Regions from separate parts of the Anaerosporomusa subterranea genome, predicted to be linked through region 1. Evidence: riboswitches for the same ligand, from Rfam matches in the RefSeq annotation. Region 1 holds a riboswitch; each other region holds the start of a gene.
The links. Region 1 has a riboswitch for thiamine pyrophosphate ahead of thiM (hydroxyethylthiazole kinase). Riboswitches for the same ligand answer to the same signal wherever they lie in the genome.
Positions count from the first base shown of each region.

Region 1 (6,020 bases):
TGACTAGTTCCAGTCACCTGTATCAGCGTTTTCGCAGCCTCATTGGCAAAGGCCGGAGCGGCTAACAGACAACCCATTGTCAGTAGGATAGCAACTTTTTTAAACATTTTCATAACCTCCAATATTTTACCTTCTATGTTATCAAACGTCTGATTTTTGAAAAGGTAACGGCATTTAAATCCAAATTGTTTTTTGGAAACGGTCGATAAATGCAGATACGGTTTCTATTTTCGCGCAGATAGTCGTTAATAGGCTAGTGCTATCAGTTGACGCAAATAGGCAGCGGCCCGCAAGGGGTCGGGCCGGGAGAGGATCGCCGAGACGACGGCGGCTCCATCTACCCCAACCGACATGACGCTATTGATGTTGGTCTCATTGATGCCTCCGATGGCGACTATAGGAATTCTCACCTTTGCCTTTATGGTTCGCAGTTCCTCCAGGCTGACACTATCCGCGTCGCTTTTCGTGCCTGTAGGGAAAATCGCTCCAATTCCCAAGTAATCCGCACCCGCTGCTTCTGCTGCCAATGCCTGCTCCAGAGTCGCAGTGGATACGCCGATAAGCTTCTCCGGTCCTACTATCTGCCGCGCAATATGCAAGGGAAGGTCCTCTTGCCCGATGTGCAGTCCGTCTGCATCGACCGCCAGGGCGATATCGGCCCGGTCATTAATAATCAGCGGCACATGATATTTGCCGGTGATTTGCTTGATCAAGACAGCCTGCTGATAGAAGTCTCTGGTTGATGCGTCCTTTTCCCGAAGCTGCACCAGAGTTGCTCCGCCGAGAATGGCTTGCTCGACTGTTGCCGCCAAATCCTTGCCGGCTAGCAGCTGCCGGTCAGTCACCAGATACAACGAGTAGTCGATACTTTGGTTACAGCTCATCAATTTTGCCACCCTTCTTCAGGATATCCGGATTTATTACTGAAACAGCATCAAATAGCCGGATATGAAAAGTGCCGATGCCGTCGCCTGGCTGCAACGAGGCATGCGCGAGTTCACCAGCTAATCCCATCGTCACAATTCCCGCCGCCGTTGCGGCGAACCAATCGTCGGCAGCCCCGCAAAAGCATCCGATCAGCGAGGTGGCCATACATCCGGATCCGGTTATTTGCGAAAGCAGCGCATGCCCGTTGTCGATACGGTAAATCCGATTTCCTTGCGCGATAATGTCTGTCTTACCGGTTATAGCAACCACGCAGTCAAGTTTGTGGGAGAGATTGCTCGCTACGCTTTCTCCGGCGTCTTCGCTTGCCACTGAATCAACTCCCTTGATTGCTACATCCAGGCCAGCGATGATTTTGATTTCCGACATATTGCCGCGAATCACCGTGGGACGAACCTCCCGAATAATTTGTTTAGCAGTAGACGTCCGCAGGCTTGTCGCCCCAACTCCAACCGGATCGAAAACAACAGGAATTCCTCTTTGACGCGCCTTTTGGCCCGTTGCCAACATCGATTCGATCGTCCGGGCATTTAGGGTTCCCATGTTGAGTACCAGAGCGGAGGCGAAAGAGGCCATTTCCTCTACTTCCGCAATATCATCGGCCATGACCGGGGAAGCGCCGATTGCAAGGGTAATGTTGGCGCAGTCGTTCACCGTTACGTAATTCGTTATGTGATGAACAAGTGGTTTTCTCTCTCTTAATCGCAGTAGATTGTCAGCAATTTTTTGCAGTACTTCCATTGTCTTATATACCCCCCATATCATCGTTTCTCGATAATAATAAAAGCGCATCCGGCTGGATGCGCTGCAGAAATATACAATCACTTCGCTCATCCCTACGCTGGCGTTATCCAGATCAGGTCATAGGGTCACAAACATCCTCGGGTTTGTATCTCAGCCGGCCTTTCCAGCTCCCCTGAACTTTCATTATTCTATTTAGTTATAGTTTACCACCTTCCAACAAGAAATCAACTGTCTTGGGAAACGATCGTCCCTTGTGGCGAAATAGCAAAAATTGTACGATGACATACAGGTATCTTATCGTTTTGTATATAATAGAGGGAGGTATTCGATGGATTTGTGAATAGGGAGGTTAACCATGCTGCAACGGTGTACTTGGGCTGGTCAAGATGAATTAATGATACGTTACCATGATGATGAATGGGGAGTTCCGGTATATGATGACCGGAAGCTATTTGAAATGTTAATACTGGAAGGAATGCAGGCAGGACTTAGCTGGACTACTGTTCTAAAAAAACGGGAGAACTTTCGTCAGGCTTTCGATGGGTTTGATGCCCGTAAAATTGCTCAGTATGATGCTGGAAAAGTGGCAGAGCTTATGGCTAACCCCGGAATTATCCGTAACCGGCTTAAAATCAATGCTGCGATTGAAAACGCCAAACAGTTTTTGGCGATGCAGGAATTGCATGGCAGCTTCAGTCACTTCATTTGGCAATTTGTTGATAGCAAACCGATAACCAACCATTGGACAAGCTCGTCTGAAGTACCGGCTACTTCGATCGAATCAGACAGGATGAGTAAGGCATTACGTAAACTGGGTTTTAAATTTGTCGGCTCGACAATCTGCTATGCGTTTATGCAGGCCACAGGCATGGTAAATGACCATACAAAAGATTGCTTTGTGCGAAAACAAGCTTATTGACAGACTGGGCAGGGATGTTGTTTACGACGAAGAGGATGCAGAAGAGACCGCCTAAAAGCGTTGATGCTTTTTAGGCGGTCTCTTCAATCGCGAATTAAACTGACCAAGCCGGTATGTATTATTTACTCCACTGAATATCAGAAGCGTAAATATACTCGTCTTTGCGTGGCGTGAAATTGATTCTCTTGGAAAAGCCATATGCATTTTCCTGGAAGTACAAGGGAAGAAGCGGCAGGTCCTTCTGCAACTGGCGTGTTGCCTGTTGCAGGAATTGAGCCCGCTCGTTCAGCCTGGCAGTACTGTCAGCCTGATCAATATAGTTGTCAAATTCGGGATTGGTATAAAAAGAGCGATTGGATGTCCCGTATCCCGGCTTTTTGTCTTTGCTATAGAAAAATGCCCGGTACCAAAAACCGGCGTCCGCATTTTCCGACGTCCAGCCGATTAAGCTGACGGTCGTTTTGTCCGCAAGCCGCGTGTAATCAAAATACAGTGCTTTAGGCATCAGGTTCAGTTTAACGTTAATGCCGATTTTTGCCCATTGGCTGGCGATAGCTTCAGCAACCTTAGAGTCATTGGGATACCGGTTGTTCGGCGCATCCAAAGTTACGGTAAAGCCGTTCGGATAACCGGCTTCAGCCAAAAGGGCTTTGGCTTTTTCCGGATCATACTTGACTGCTTGCAAGCCCGATACAAAACCGATTACCTCTTTCGGATTTCCCTGTTCAGCAGGATAAGCGCGACCGTTCATCACATTTTTTATGATCGAGTCGATATCAATGCCCAGGCGGACGGCCTGACGCACCCGCTCATCCTGGAAAGGATTCTTAGGCAGGTCGACTGCCGGCGTCCTGTCCCGGCCAATATCGAGAATCAGATAGATAAGCCGCAGGCTTGGTTCCCGGACCAGCTTGAGCTTGCTGTCTTTTTCAATTCTTTCGGCATCCCTGACAGGAACATCAGCAATGACATCCACTTCACCGCTGAGCAAAGCCGCCGTTCTCGTCGCCTCATTGCTAATCGGCCTGAAAATCACCGTTTTGATTTGCGGCGAGCCTTGCCAGTATTTTTCATTTGCTTGCAGCGTGAGATGGTCTTCCTTAATCCATTCCGTCACTTTATATGGACCGGTTCCTACCGGTTTCTGATTGAAGGTTTCGTTGCCGACTTGCGTCACATACTCTTTATTAATAATACGGACTTTAACCAAATCGTTCGGCAATATGGGATACGGCGTTGGAGTTTTGATCTCCACTGTGTAGTCGTCAATTTTCCTGACGTTGGCGATCCCACGGGCAAAGCCGCTGACTACTTTCTGCTTTTTCAGCCTGTCAATCGTAAATACAACATCGTCAGCGGTAAACGCTTTCTCATTGTGAAAGACAACATTTTTGCGAAGATAAAAAATCCAGGTAAGATCATCTTTCTGTTCCCATTTTTCGGCAAGCCCGGGAACGATGGACAAGTCCGCTTGCCGGTTAACCAAGCCATCATAGATATTGCATAAAATAGAATTCGTGCTTCCGTCATCGATAACCTGAGGGTCTAAATACATAGCGTCTGAGCTCTGAGCGATGACGATCTTTTCTTTTGCTGCAGAATGGCTGTCATTCTTACCGCATCCGGCCAATAGAAACGCCGCTGTGACAATAACCAAAAGCACACTTACCCATTTTTTGCTCATCCTAGACATCCTCCCATATCTGCATTTTTGTTATCGCTGCCTGCTAATTTACACTATGAAAATCAAACGCTAACTGGGCCAGGGCGGCTGCACCGTAAGCCAGGCTTTCTTCATCCACATCAAATTGGGGATGATGCCACTGATGATTATATCCCTTTGCAGCGTTTCCTGTGCCCAGCCATAAAAATACACCGGGAATATTCTCCTGATATAGGGAAAAATCCTCCGCCCCCATTGTTGGTTTCGCTTCTTCAACAGAAGCAGCGGGAAAAACGCGGTTCAGCGATTCCCGGCAAAAGCTGATTAATTCCGGAGCATTATCGAGCACAGGAAGACCTTCATGAATGACCAATTCCACTTCCGTCTGCGTCGCCGCCGCCGTATAGGCAAGAAAATCCCGCAACTGCTGCAGTACGCTCTGCCGTGTTATCTGATTGACAGTGCGAATCGTTCCGGCAAGTTCCACTTGATCGGGAATCACGTTGCCGATGCGCCCGCCATGAATAGATCCGAAAGAGATGACCACTGAATCCAGAGGATCAATCCGCCTGCTGACAATAGCCTGCACTCCCTGAATAATTGCCGCGGCGGCCACAATGGGGTCTCTGGTCCTGTGGGGAATGGCTCCATGCCCCCCTTCACCTTTGATACGAATGGAAACCGCATTGGTTGAAGCCATCAAAGCTCCTGATTTCAAACCAATCTGCCCAACCGGAATATCAGGCTGAGTATGTAACCCGAAAATGACATGAACTTCGGGGTCAGTCAAAACTCCTTTTTCTAGCAACTTTTTTGCGCCTTCGGCAACTTCCTCCGCTGGTTGAAAGAGAAATTTCACCGTTCCTGACAACAGATGCCTTTTTTCTCTCAATAACTTAGCGGCGCCGATAAGGCATGTCGCATGGACATCGTGTCCGCACGCATGCATGATTCCAGGATATTCCGAGCGATAAGAAACCACATTTTCTTCTTGAACAGGCAAAGCATCGATATCTGCTCTCAATGCCACTACTGGCCCAGGCGATTCGCCGCACAGGATTCCCATTGCTCCGGTGCAATCATTCCAGGATATTACGGGAATCTCTATTTTCTCAAGATGGTCTTTGATACGCGCTGTTGTCTGGTGTTCCTGCCAACTGACTTCAGGGAAGCGGTGCAGTTCCCGGCGGATTTTTACCAAATCCGGTAGTAATTCTTTTGCTCTTGTGATAAATTGCATACTACTGATATCTCCTTATTTACCAAATAGTATTTCTAGGCCGCAATAGAAGAGAGTCATTTGAAAAATAAAATGACTAAGCAACATCCCTGTGAGAGATAGTCTTAGCCTTCAGTGTACTGATCAGCATATATATGTTTCATTAAATACTTTACCGCTGCCTTGCGCTTTCGTCAAGCCGTTTCAATAAGTTACGTTCAAGTTGCGTTTCGTACCCAGTTACGAGTTGTAATAATTCTTCTTTACATTGTAGAGACATATTGGCTATAATTAACACCTATGAGATATTACGATAAAACAACGGTTAAGCCGTCATTAACGAGCTATTTTGCAGGATTTATCATAATCGGGGCTATCTATATTTACGGAATCGGCACAGAACGGTTTAAACCGGAGACTATTCGCGACATGATTCTGGCATGGGGTTATTGGGGTCCGCTCCTATATATTTTATGCAATATTATTCGGCCGTTTTTTTTCTTTCCGGCTATTGTATTGGGCGTCGCAGG
Region 1 covers NZ_LSGP01000017.1:206,847-212,866, forward strand. The annotation lists gene AXX12_RS08500 (SIMPL domain-containing protein) at 1-107, opposite strand, end outside; gene thiE (thiamine phosphate synthase) at 246-884, opposite strand; gene thiM (hydroxyethylthiazole kinase) at 874-1,686, opposite strand; TPP riboswitch at 1,761-1,873, opposite strand; gene AXX12_RS08515 (DNA-3-methyladenine glycosylase I) at 2,048-2,608, shown strand; gene AXX12_RS08520 (ABC transporter substrate-binding protein) at 2,727-4,292, opposite strand; gene AXX12_RS08525 (M20 metallopeptidase family protein) at 4,336-5,511, opposite strand; gene AXX12_RS08530 (TVP38/TMEM64 family protein) at 5,791-6,020, shown strand, end outside.

Region 2 (6,020 bases), 560 kb from region 1:
GTGCTTATATCTCGGGTGGCAACAACAATCTCGCAATCGGTACGGTCGGCCAATTTAACGGCGGTATGGCTGGAAACAACAAAGTCACTGGAACTGGCGTAATTATTCGCCGTTAAGAGGAACAAGCGGACTGTTCATTTCGAAGTGGTTGAGAGTTCACTCTCAGCCACTTCAAAAACCAAATAAACAACCCTATAGGGGGAGACATATGAAAACTAACAAGCGAAGGTTGTCGCTACTTACAGTCGGTATCTGTCTTTCGTTAACACTGGCTTTGCCAGTAGGGGCACATCATGGCTCAACTGAATTAAGTAATAACACAATTACTGACGTCGTTGGCGCTGTGGCAGGCAACGGGGATTATAACACGGCTGTTGGTGTGGCAGGTGTTATTGGAAACAACATCATTTTTGGCGATCTAGTCCCCGTGGATGAATACAATAACGGCCATATGGGTTATGGTTCACGTGCAGAAGGCGGCACGTCGAATAGGGCAATTGGTTATGGGGCATGGGCAGTAGGAACTAAAAACACTGCTATGGGGGCGAGTAGCCAGGCGCTGGGATTCGAGAACACCGCAGTTGGATTTGAGTCTTATGCTAGCGGCGGCGGCAAAATTGGCAGTGTTGCCATTGGGGCTCATTCCATTGCAACCGAACCTGATACCGTTTCCGTCGGCCAACCCGGTTACGAGCGTAGAATCATGAACGTTGCCCCTGGCATCAACGGCACGGATGCAGTCAATATGAACCAACTTCGTGTAGTTGACGACAAAGTCGATCGCGTCGGAGCTTCTGCAGCTGCATTCTCCGCTTTAGCGCCACTTGCCTATGATCCCAAAGAGCCGACCCAATATTCCGCAGGCATTGGCACCTATAACGGCACAGCTGCGTTTGCGGTTGGCGTGTATCATTACACTCAACCAGATGTCATGTTGAACGCCGCAATTGGTATCAGTAACGACGGTTGGGAGAAACAAGCCCGCGTCGGTATCAGCTGGAGAACCGGCGGATCAAAGGCAAAAGAGATTGCCCCCGCTGTCGAACCGAAAGAATCGATCGAAGACCGCGTGAAACGGATTCTCGAAGAAAACAAAACAGAATAGGATTTGAACAGCAACAGAAAATGTGCTGTGTTGAAACTAGATTTCGACACAGCACATTTTATTTAGTTTAAGTTGTAAGGCGTCACGAAGGCTTGTGACGCAGGAACACTAGCGCCACTAAGGAACTACGTTTTGTGGTCGCTCGTGTATCGCTAGTGCCGCTGGTGTTCATCGTACTTATAAAATCTCTCGGTACTATTAAGACAATGTCGGCAGTTTTTCTCATGTCGGATTGACCGGGAAAAAGATTTGGTATATACTAAATAATGTAAATTATAGAAATTATTGCATTTGAATGGAGGCGCATTGGTGTTGCATAAGCGAAGCTTTTTAACTATTCTATTAGGGCTTTTCTTGCTGCTTTTGCCGCAAGTGAGCCATGCCAGCATCAAAGTTATTACCGGTGACCATCCAGTCTTTGTCTCCAGTCATGTCATGGGTAACCAGGTAATTCAATATCAGAATGGTAATCGGTCGCTTGATGGATTGATTATGGGCTTCGCCGCAGCTCAATTTCCTGCCAAAGTGGCTTTTTCGACTTCGACGAATTTCATTGCAACCGGACAGTTCCAGTCGGTCTCAAACGCGATGGTCTTAACCGATTCCTTGGGCAAAGCCAATCTTTGCCGCTTGGAATTTGACCTCAAATTTCCCCGCGCAGGAGCGATGCAAAACCAAATTGTTCAATGGAAAGTCACCTTCCCGACTGAAGGATTTTATGCGATCAATGTCTTTGTTGACGGAACCTTGGTAGGCTACTATCCGTTCTATGTGTGGGCAAAATAGAGAAATTAGCCGCGAGAACGAGACTCTTTTGAACCGCCAAAACAAATGAAGTAGGCGCTGTGTTACTGCGCCAAAAAGAAATAATATATGCGCATTGCGTGCGCGCCGTATCCATTTGGCGGCGCACGCAGTGCGCATTGCGTTTCGGTTCAATAATCGTTCCTTACTCCGTACTCATCTTGTGTTCTGTCCCAATATCTCCCGCGAGTACGCAACTACCGGTGTCTTATACAGCAGCCAGGCGATCAAACTGCCGCCGACTGTGCTGACTAGGAACGGGATAATGAAAAAGAACGCGCCGACAGGTGAACCGATCAGGAACTTGGCGATCGGGAAGGATAAAAGACCGCCGATTAGGCCAGTGCCGATGATTTCGCCAGCGATTGCGCCCAAGATATGCCCAGTGCGTTTATAGAGTATGCCAGACAGTGCAGCGCCGATCATGCTGCCAGGGAAGGCTAGAATGGAGCCAGTGCCCAACAGATTGCGCAACAGCGAGATGCCAAACGCCGCGCCGGTCGAGTAGCGAGTTCCTAGCAGAACCGCCAACAGGACATTGATAGCATGCTGCACAGGGAAACATTTTGCGACACCCACCGGGATATACACCAAATGAGCCGACAATACGCCAATGGCGATAAATAGAGCAGTAAACGTTAGTTTTCTAATGTTCATAATCATTCTCCTCTCGTATCTGAGTATCCGTGGTTTAAGGACGCTAACCGCAGAGTACGCAGAGATCCCAGAGGGTTGCGGAGGGGGCGGAAAATACTATTATAATCAATAAATCCAGTAGCCCTCAGCGAACCCTCCGTGTAATCTGCGTACTCTGCGGTTGAAGTGCTGCCTCGTTTTCAGACGCTACGTTTACCCCTGGTTTACTCTGCCGTGCCGTAGCAGCAGTTCAGGAGTCATATTTGATACTGCGTCAAACAATCTAACCCTAAACGTGCCTATTCCTTCATCTGGTTTCAGAGAACGCTCAGCGATCTCGCCGGCGATCCCCATTACCGCTATGCCGCCAACGGCGCTGGCGAGGTAATCGGTAGTCACACCACAGAAACAGGCGATAAGCGAAGTGGCCATACAGCCGGTTCCGGTCACGTTAGCCAAAAGGGGATGTCCGTTGTCGATGCGGTACAGGCCCTGATTGCTGACAATGAGGTCCATTTTGCCAGTAATCGTGACAATGCAATTCAGTTTTTTTGCTACCGTTTGCGCCGCTTGGTCACCATCTGCCGTATCAACCGCCGAGTCTACTCCGCGAGTGACTGCCTCGAAACCGGCCAGAGTTTTGATTTCCGACATATTGCCTCTGATCACCGTTGGCTGCACAGCTTGCAGTATTTGGCCGGCCGCTTGCCTGCGAAAAGACGTAGCCCCTACTCCTACCGGGTCGAAGATGACTGGGATGCCGAGCGTATTGGCTTGCTTGCCGGCCGCGATCATTGATTGCACTTTGGTCGCGTCAAGGGTTCCAATGTTGATCACCAGCGCCGCTGCGTGGCTAACCATTTCTTCCACTTCCTGCGGGTCGTTAGCCATGACCGGCGATGCGCCAATAGCCAAAGTGATGTTAGCACAGTCATTAATTGTTACATAATTCGTCAAGTGGTGGATCAGCGGCTTCGATTTCCTTATGGCTGCGAGGGCTTGGGCTGCTGTTTGCAGTATGTCCATGTGTTGGCAAACCTCCCGACAATTGTATAGATAAACGCGGTGACGATAATGACCGGAATCGTCGCGCCGAGCGCAAGTTTAAGATCAAGGAATTGATAATATAGGGCTATCCCTACGCACCAAACCGCCAAGGCAGACCAGTTTGCCTGTAGTTCTGGACGGATGCGGCGATTCTTTAATATGAAGTAATCTGTCAGCAGTATCGCGAATAATGGCGCAAATACTGAGCCGATGGCTAACAAGAATGAAATGTATTGTTCCATATCAATGATGAGGGCAAGCGCCGCGCCCAGTACCGTGACCGCCATGGCCATATGTTTTTCGTTGAGACCAGGACAAAGAGTGGCGATACTGACTCCGGCCGAATAGGCGTCCATGAAGGTGGTTGTAATAGTTGCCAGGATCACAATCCCTAAGGCCGCAAGACCTAGATTTGCTGCTAGCATGACTGCCGCCGGATCGGCATTGCCGGTTTTGACGGCAACACCAAGACCAATGAGGTACATCCAGCAGCTTCCAGTGAAATAGCCAATAAAGCTGCCCCAGGCAGCACCTTTGCCAGAACGGGCAAATCGGGTGTAGTCTGCGGCCAGCGGCAACCAAGATAGAGGCATGGCTATGCTCAGCTCGATCGCTTCCGTGAAACTCAGCATCCCTGCGGCTGGCTGCTGAGCCACCACCGGGTTCCGCAGCACGGCCCAGCTCAATACTACGGTTAAGCCAAATAACAGCCAAACTGCTGCCATGTTGAGCTTCTTCCAGCCGCTTTCCCGACCGAGAGCCACCCACAGCAGGATTAAAGCGCCGATAGTTACGCTCCAAATTGTGGTGTTATCAATCTGGAATAGAATTTTCGTGATTTCGTTGACAGAACGGGCCGCCGAGAGGATCATAATTGTTGTCCAGCCAATCAACTGTAGCACATTCAACAATGCGAATAAGCGGGCGCCGTAAGCGCCAAATGAAATGCGCGTCGACTCAATCGCCGGCACTCGCTCCTGGAACCCGATCAGGCCAACCAGAGCCAGCAGGGTAGTGCCGATCAAATGCCCTGCCAGTATGGCAGTCGCGCCGCTGGCTAAGCCAAGTGGGGCAAGCAATCCGCCAGCGAGAATTTCCGGCACCGATACCGCGGCGCCGAACCAAAGAAACAGAAAGTGTTTGAAGCCAAGGGTTGATGTTGTATTCATAATTACACCTCTTTCTATGTAGCAAGAAAAACCGCTTTGCGGTCCTTGGGGAGCCGAGGTACGTTCAGCACAAGCCGCACTAGCGCCACAAGCGCTACTATGGACGGCCAAATGACACGATGCGCACGTGTGTGCGCATATTTTTTTTGTGCGTTCCCTTCGCGTAGGCGCGTAGCGCCTTTCGCGTTTTTGCGGCCAACCGCTAGCACGCTTTGCGTTCTTTGCGCTAACATACTTCCACAGTTATACTTTCTTGACGCTCTAAGAAAAGGCGCATCCGTACGGATGCGCCTCAGAAAATCTGCTGCATTCCCTACGCTGGCATTACCCAGATCAGGTTACAGGGTCATAGACCTTATCGGGTCTAAATCTCAGCCGGCCTCTCCAGCACCCCTTGCCTACACTATTATATTTATTCAATCATACACCCTGGGAGATCAGGAATCAATAGAAAAAATCTAAACAGAAGTATGCTTGTCATGGGATTAGCGGTACTGAATCAGGAGAAAATAGGAATTGTCGGCAGGAGTCTGGCAACATCTATAGAATTGTCTCAAAGGTCGCTTCTCAAGGATGCGGTGAACAAGAAAACGGCTTAATCCTTCAGATTTTGCAGCTAAAGCATACTTTTCTGCGGATGGATATCACCATATATCAGGTGCGAAAAAAAGATTCCGTAGGGAAGGCGTTTGGCTGATTTTAAGGTTAGAAAGGTGGAAGAAAAAATGGGATTTGAAGACAAGCTAAATGAATTAGGACTAACCTTGCCAGAGGTGGCAAAGCCGGTGGCTGCTTATGTTCCTGCTGTACGCTGCGGTGATCATGTGTATACCTCAGGTCAGCTTCCGATCGTGAAAGGCGAGGTCAAGTACAAAGGCAAGCTTGGGCAGGAAGTAAGCCTTGAAGAGGGTTATGAGGCAGCCAAAATTTGTGCGCTAAACTGTCTGGCGGCGGTTAAAAGTGTGGCCGGCAGTCTTGACAATGTTGAGAAAATCATCAAAGTAGTTGGTTTTGTCAACAGTGCCGTCGATTTTACCGATCAGCCTAAAGTAGTCAACGGCGCATCCGAGTTAGTCGCCAAGCTGTTTGGCGAGGCTGGAACACACGCCCGCTCTGCCGTTGGTGTAGCCCAACTTCCTCTTGGCGCGGCAGTTGAAGTCGAAATGATTGTCAAAGTGAAATAGGAGGTATTCAGCAGTGGCGAAAAAAGTAATAATTAACGGCGGCGGCTGGGCCGGCTGTGCGGCTGCTCTGGCTGC
Region 2 covers NZ_LSGP01000017.1:764,026-770,045, forward strand. The annotation lists gene AXX12_RS10965 (hypothetical protein) at 1-116, shown strand, start outside; gene AXX12_RS20015 (YadA-like family protein) at 209-1,105, shown strand; gene AXX12_RS10975 (DUF6941 family protein) at 1,415-1,891, shown strand; gene thiW (energy coupling factor transporter S component ThiW) at 2,066-2,566, opposite strand; gene thiM (hydroxyethylthiazole kinase) at 2,759-3,571, opposite strand; gene cytX (putative hydroxymethylpyrimidine transporter CytX) at 3,529-4,761, opposite strand; TPP riboswitch at 5,054-5,166, opposite strand; gene AXX12_RS10995 (RidA family protein) at 5,487-5,945, shown strand; gene AXX12_RS11000 (FAD-dependent oxidoreductase) at 5,959-6,020, shown strand, end outside.
Region 2: it holds a riboswitch for thiamine pyrophosphate, as region 1 does, so the genes downstream of both, cytX (putative hydroxymethylpyrimidine transporter CytX) here and thiM (hydroxyethylthiazole kinase) in region 1, are expected to answer to the same signal.

Region 3 (6,020 bases), on a different contig from region 1:
CTATGTCAATATTGTGAAGATACACGCCGAATGGTTTAGAGCCAGGGAATTCGGTACAATGTCCGGCTTGATCGTACTGGTCGGTAATGCCGGATCGTTGGCGGCTGCAACGCCGCTGGCCGTTGTTGTGGAAGCTCTTGGCTGGCGGTCATCTTTTTATATGATAGCGGTATTTTCACTTTTGATGGCGCTATTGTGTTGGCTTCTCATTCGCAACCGGCCGACTGACATTGGTTTACCAAGCATAGCGGCAATCGAGGGACGGGAAGGTTGTATGCATAGTCCGGCGGTTGCCAAACCCAGCATCGGCGGCAGCCTCAAGCAGGTGCTGGGCAATCGCCATACTTGGACGCCGTTTTTTGCCTCTTCGTTGATATATGGTGTATATATGACTGTCGTGGGCCTATGGGGAGTTTCCTACTTTATGCAGGTTTACGGCATGTCGAGGTTCGATGCGTCCAATCATTTGTTACTGATGGTAACCGGCAATATGCTGGGCGGGCCGCTATTCGGATTTTTTTCAGATCGGTTTGGATTCAGACGGTTGCCGTACGTTGGGGCAACGGCTTTCTTCTTGGCCATTTGGCTACTGCTGACTTTCTGGAATCAGGCCAAACCGCCTGAGTGGGTGTTATATCCGATTTGTTTAGCCATTGGTCTCGGGGTATCAGGGATTACCCTTACAGTCGCTTGCGTCAAAGAGGTTAATTCGTCACATATCACCGGCATGGCCGCAGGTGTTGCTAATTCAGGCGCGTTTGTTGGCGCCGCATTTTTACAACCCTTGTTTGGTTGGATACTTGATCAATATTGGCAGGGAGCAATCGAACACGGTGTAAAGATTTATCCAGCTATTGCCTATCATCAGGCGTTTTTACTGTGTGCTGCGGTACTGGCAGTTGGGCTTGTGTTCGTCTTGAATATCAAAGAAACGTACTGCCGCAATGTTGGCGATGAACTGCAAACCACGCTATCTATCGCCAAGGTCAGCCGGAATGGATGATAGTGAAGTACAAGATCCCGCAGAGTAAACGAAGATACATAAAGGTGTTTTTCTTTGACAGGGAAAGTTAGATAGCGACGAGAAAAATTGGCCGCGAAAACGCGAAAGGCGCTGCGCGAAGGAACGGGCTGGCTGAAACCGCCTTTTGATAGGCCGGTTAGCTTCGTCAATTTGTCTGACGCGAAAAACAGAAACACATCGTAGTACTTGTGTCCGCAGTAAAGGAGAATGCGATACAGGTTATGGGCTAACGAAGATGATTTACTATACAAGCTAAAGAAAATGCAGTACAATGAAACCAAATTGAATCAATCGCTAGGGGTGCCTAGTATTTTATCGCGCTTAAGTTTTAGGTGGGATAGGTACTAATGCTGAGAGGAGCTTGCTCCAACCCTTAAACCTGATGTGGTTAGTACCACCGTAGGAAAGCAGAATGAAAGGCTTGCCGTACGTTGGCAAGCCTTTTTTACTGCCAGCAAAGTAAAGTGCGACGGAAGAAAGCGGTTACGTTTGCTTAGAGTTCACAGAGGGTGCGTCGAGTGCACTGAGGGTTTTGGATCTATGAGTAAGAAACCGTAGCCCTCTGCGGGGCCCTCTGTGTGCTCTGCGTACTCTGTGGTTAACGTGCTCCGTCTTCCTAAGACCGCGCCAACAGTTAATTATTATAAAGGATGGTGTAAATAATGACCTATACTACACAAATGGACGCAGCCAGAAAAGGAATCATCACTGAGCAAATGCAAATTGTCGCCAGCAAAGAGAAAATGACTGTGGAAAACCTCCGTCAGTTAATTGCTGAAGGCAAAGTGGTTATTCCGGCGAACAAAAACCACACCCGTCTTAGTCCAGAAGGAGTCGGCCAAGGTCTGCGGACAAAAATCAACGTCAATCTGGGAGTCTCTAAGGACTGCAATGACATTAATTTAGAAGTGGAAAAGGCAAAATGGGCGATTGACTTAAAAGCTGAAGCGATCATGGATTTGAGCTGTTACGGCAAGACCCAGGAATTCCGCACGGCGCTGCTTGCTATGTCGCCTGTCATGATTGGCACTGTGCCGATGTATGACGCAGTAGGGATGCTGGATAAAGACTTAAAAGAAATCTCCGTCGATGAGTTTTTCTCGGTCGTGGAACGTCATGCTAGTGATGGTGTAGACTTCATCACTGTTCATTGTGGAATGAATCGGGCAACCGCGAAACGAGTGAAAGAAAACAAGCGTTTGACAAACATTGTATCGCGCGGCGGTTCATTACTTTTCGCCTGGATGGAGCTAAATGACCGGGAAAATCCGTTTTATGAGTATTATGACCGGTTGTTGGATATCTGCGAGAAGTATGATGTAACTATTAGTCTCGGTGACGCCTGTCGCCCGGGTTCGATAAACGATTCTACTGACCCGGCGCAGATTGAAGAACTGATCACTTTGGGGGAACTGACAAAACGAGCTTGGGCCAGAAACGTGCAGGTCATGATTGAAGGGCCGGGACACATGGCGCTGAATGAGATCGCCGCCAATATGCTGCTTGAGAAAAAACTGTGCCACGGTGCGCCTTTCTATGTACTAGGGCCGCTCGTCACTGATATCGCCCCCGGTTATGACCACATAACCAGCGCTATCGGCGGCGCTGTTGCCGCTGCAAATGGCGCTGACTTCCTTTGTTTCGTTACTCCGGCTGAACATCTTCGCTTGCCGAACCTTGATGATATGAAGGAAGGGATCATCGCTGCTCGCATAGCCGCGCACGCCGCTGACATCGCCAAAGGCATCCCGGGCGCACGTGATTGGGATAACCAAATGAGCGCAGCCCGAGCTGATGTAAACTTCCCGAGAATGCTTGAACTTGCTATAGATCCGGAAAAGGCAAGAAGATACCGCGCGGAATCGGCTCCTGAGTGTGAGGATACCTGCACAATGTGCGGCAAGATGTGTCCAATGAAAAACATGAAGAAGATTCTAAATGGTGAGGATTTAAGTATTCTATAAAATTGCAAAAAAGATGAAGGCCTCAACCCCGAATTGAGCAGGGCTGAGGTCTTCTTTAGGGTTGTTGTTGGTCTATGCAAGGCGTGATGAAAATTTCCCTAATGAAGAGAAAAGTATTCTTTGCGATTACGAAATGAACAGACAGCCTAATCGGTGTAGATATAATGTATACAGCTTGACATTTATTCATAGGCGTTGCTACAATTAAGTGTATTACACATTTGTGTTGAATTTTAGCAAAAAAGCAGACGAAAGGTTGAGAGATGATGAAGAATTACAAAACTATGCTTATTGCGTTGCTTTGTGTAGCTATTTTTGGCGTTATACTAACTGGGTGCTCTGGTGACAAAAAAGAAGCAGATAAAAAGGTGTTTCGAGTTGGTATGGAATGTGGTTATGCGCCTTTTAACTGGACCCAGACTACTGCTGATAATGGAGCAGTGAAAATTAAAGGCAGTCAAGAATACGCCTTGGGCTATGATGTAATGATTGCTAAAAAGATTGCCGAATCGATGGGCTATGAACTGGAAATCCACAAGATTGAATGGGATGGCTTGGCGCCAGCCGTAAATGCCGGCAAGATCGACGCCGCTATCGCTGGCATGAGTATCACCAGTAAGCGTAAAGAAACAGTTGATTTCTCTTCTGTTTATTACAATGCCGATATCGTTGCGCTGACGAAAAAAGACAGTCCTTTTGCCGCGGCTAAAGATCTGAATGGCCTAAAAGGCTCTGTTGCCACATCACAACTCAATACAGTTTGGTATGACTTGCTCAAACAAATTCCTGATGCGAAAATTCAACCAGCTATTGACAATGTTCCTGGTATGATTGTTGCGCTAACTTCCGGTAAGGTAGAAGTAGTGGCTACCGATAAGCCAACAGCCATGGCTGCAGTATATGCGAACCCCGGGTTAGTGATGCTGGATTTCAAAGATGGACAAGGCTTTAAGGCATCAAAAGAAGAAGTGGAAATGGGTATTGCGGTTGCTAAAGGGAAAAGCAATGATCTGCTAACGAAAATTAATAAAGCTCTTGCCGGACTGACAGAAGCGGATCGCAATAAACTGATGGAAGAAGCGATTAAAAGCCAGCCATTAGCAAAAAAATAATCAGTATTAGGGATGGCGCCAGCCATCCTTATTTATAACAAGGTGGAAAAGATATGACAAGTTCTATGCCGGCAACGTTCTTTGAGTGGGTGTATTTTCTTCTCCAACAATATGGTTTCTTATTTGTAAAAGGCGCTGTTGTCACGTTGTTCTTGGCCGTAGCAGGTACTTTTATTGGCTGCCTGATCGGCTTATTAGTCGGTATTGTTCAGACTATCCCGATTAATCCTAAAGACGGTATGCTCAAACGGGGCTTTTACCAGTGTGTAAGAACGATTTTAGCGGCATATGTGGAGATATTCCGCGGTACGCCGATGATTGTGCAAGCGATGGTTGTGTACTATGGTTCTATGCAACTTTACAATATTGACATGTCGCCATTGTTTGCAGGATTTTTGGTTGTGTCTGTCAATACCGGCGCCTATATGGCTGAAACCGTACGTGGTGGCATCATTTCTATTGATATCGGCCAGACAGAGGCTGCTAAAGCTATCGGTATGAATCATTTTCAGTTGATGTCCACTATCATTCTGCCGCAAGCATTACGGAATATCATGCCGCAAATCGGTAATAATTTGATTATCAATATTAAGGATACATCAGTCTTAAATGTAATCTCCGTAACCGAGCTATACTTCTTGTCGAAATCAGCCGCAGGTGCCTATTATCGCTATTTTGAAGTTTTCTTTATTACGTGTGTAATTTACTTTGTTATGACCTTTGCTGTATCCCGCTTTTTGTTATGGATAGAAAAGAGAATGGACGGCCCTGACAACTACTCTTTAGTTCCTTATGATCCGTTAGCCGATCCATGCGGACCGTTTACTCCCAAGAAAGGCGATAAGTAATCTGATGGAAAAAATAAATAATGCAGTAAAACAACAGCCAATACTAAAAATAAGAAATTTGGTTAAATGCTTTGGTAATCGTGAGATTCTCAAAAGTATCAGCTTTGATGTTTCTCATGGTGATGTTATTTGTATTATTGGGGCGTCCGGGTCTGGAAAATCCACCCTGCTCCGGTGTATTAACTTGCTTGAAACACCAACTTCAGGCGAGATTATTCACGATGAGCGAAATATCGTGGAAGAATATGACAGACTGACGTTATATCGAACAAAAGTGGGCATGGTGTTTCAACAGTTTAATCTGTTTAATAATTTGACTGTACTTGAAAACTGCATGGTAGGCTTAGTTAAGGTATTAAAGCAGGATAAGCAAACGGCTAAACAAACTGCTATTAAATTTTTGGAAAAGGTCGGTATGGCAGCATATATCAATGCTAAGCCGCATCAGTTGTCAGGCGGTCAAAAGCAAAGAGTCGCCATTGCCCGCGCCCTTGCTATCCAGCCACAAGTCCTGCTCATGGATGAACCGACGTCAGCGCTAGATACGCAAATGGTTGGTGAAGTATTAGCCGTTATGCGTGAGCTGGCTAAAGAAGGCTTAACCATGCTGATCGTCACTCATGAAATTGCCTTTGCCCGCGAAGTTGCCTCGAGAATCATTTATGTTGAAGATGGTGTTATTGTAGAAGATAGTACGCCTGATGTCATCTTCAATCATCCTAACGATCCGCGGACGAAAGCATTCCTGTCGCGTGTTAGTAACTAACGAAACAAGTTGCGTCTTACCGCAGAGAATACGGAGAACGTTAACCGCAGAGTACGCTGAGACCGCAGAGGGTCGCGGAGGGCTACGGTTATTATAGGAAAGAGAAGACTGCTTCGTTCCTCGCAGTGACATGATTTGTCATTACGAATGTAGCGAAGCAGTCTTCTTATTTCCGAGATTACTCGTACCCTCTGTGTGCCCTCAGTGTACTCTGCGTACTCTGCGTCGTTTCTCGTTTTTCTTAAAACTATCTAAATGACTTCGCTAATATGCACAGCCTTAAACTTGCCGCCGCTTTTTTCGGCG
Region 3 covers NZ_LSGP01000001.1:101,573-107,592, forward strand. The annotation lists gene AXX12_RS00390 (MFS transporter) at 1-1,003, shown strand, start outside; TPP riboswitch at 1,311-1,447, shown strand; gene thiC (phosphomethylpyrimidine synthase ThiC) at 1,687-2,988, shown strand; gene AXX12_RS00400 (transporter substrate-binding domain-containing protein) at 3,255-4,100, shown strand; gene AXX12_RS00405 (amino acid ABC transporter permease) at 4,154-4,948, shown strand; gene AXX12_RS00410 (amino acid ABC transporter ATP-binding protein) at 4,953-5,714, shown strand; gene AXX12_RS00415 ((Fe-S)-binding protein) at 5,966-6,020, opposite strand, start outside.
Region 3: it holds a riboswitch for thiamine pyrophosphate, as region 1 does, so the genes downstream of both, thiC (phosphomethylpyrimidine synthase ThiC) here and thiM (hydroxyethylthiazole kinase) in region 1, are expected to answer to the same signal.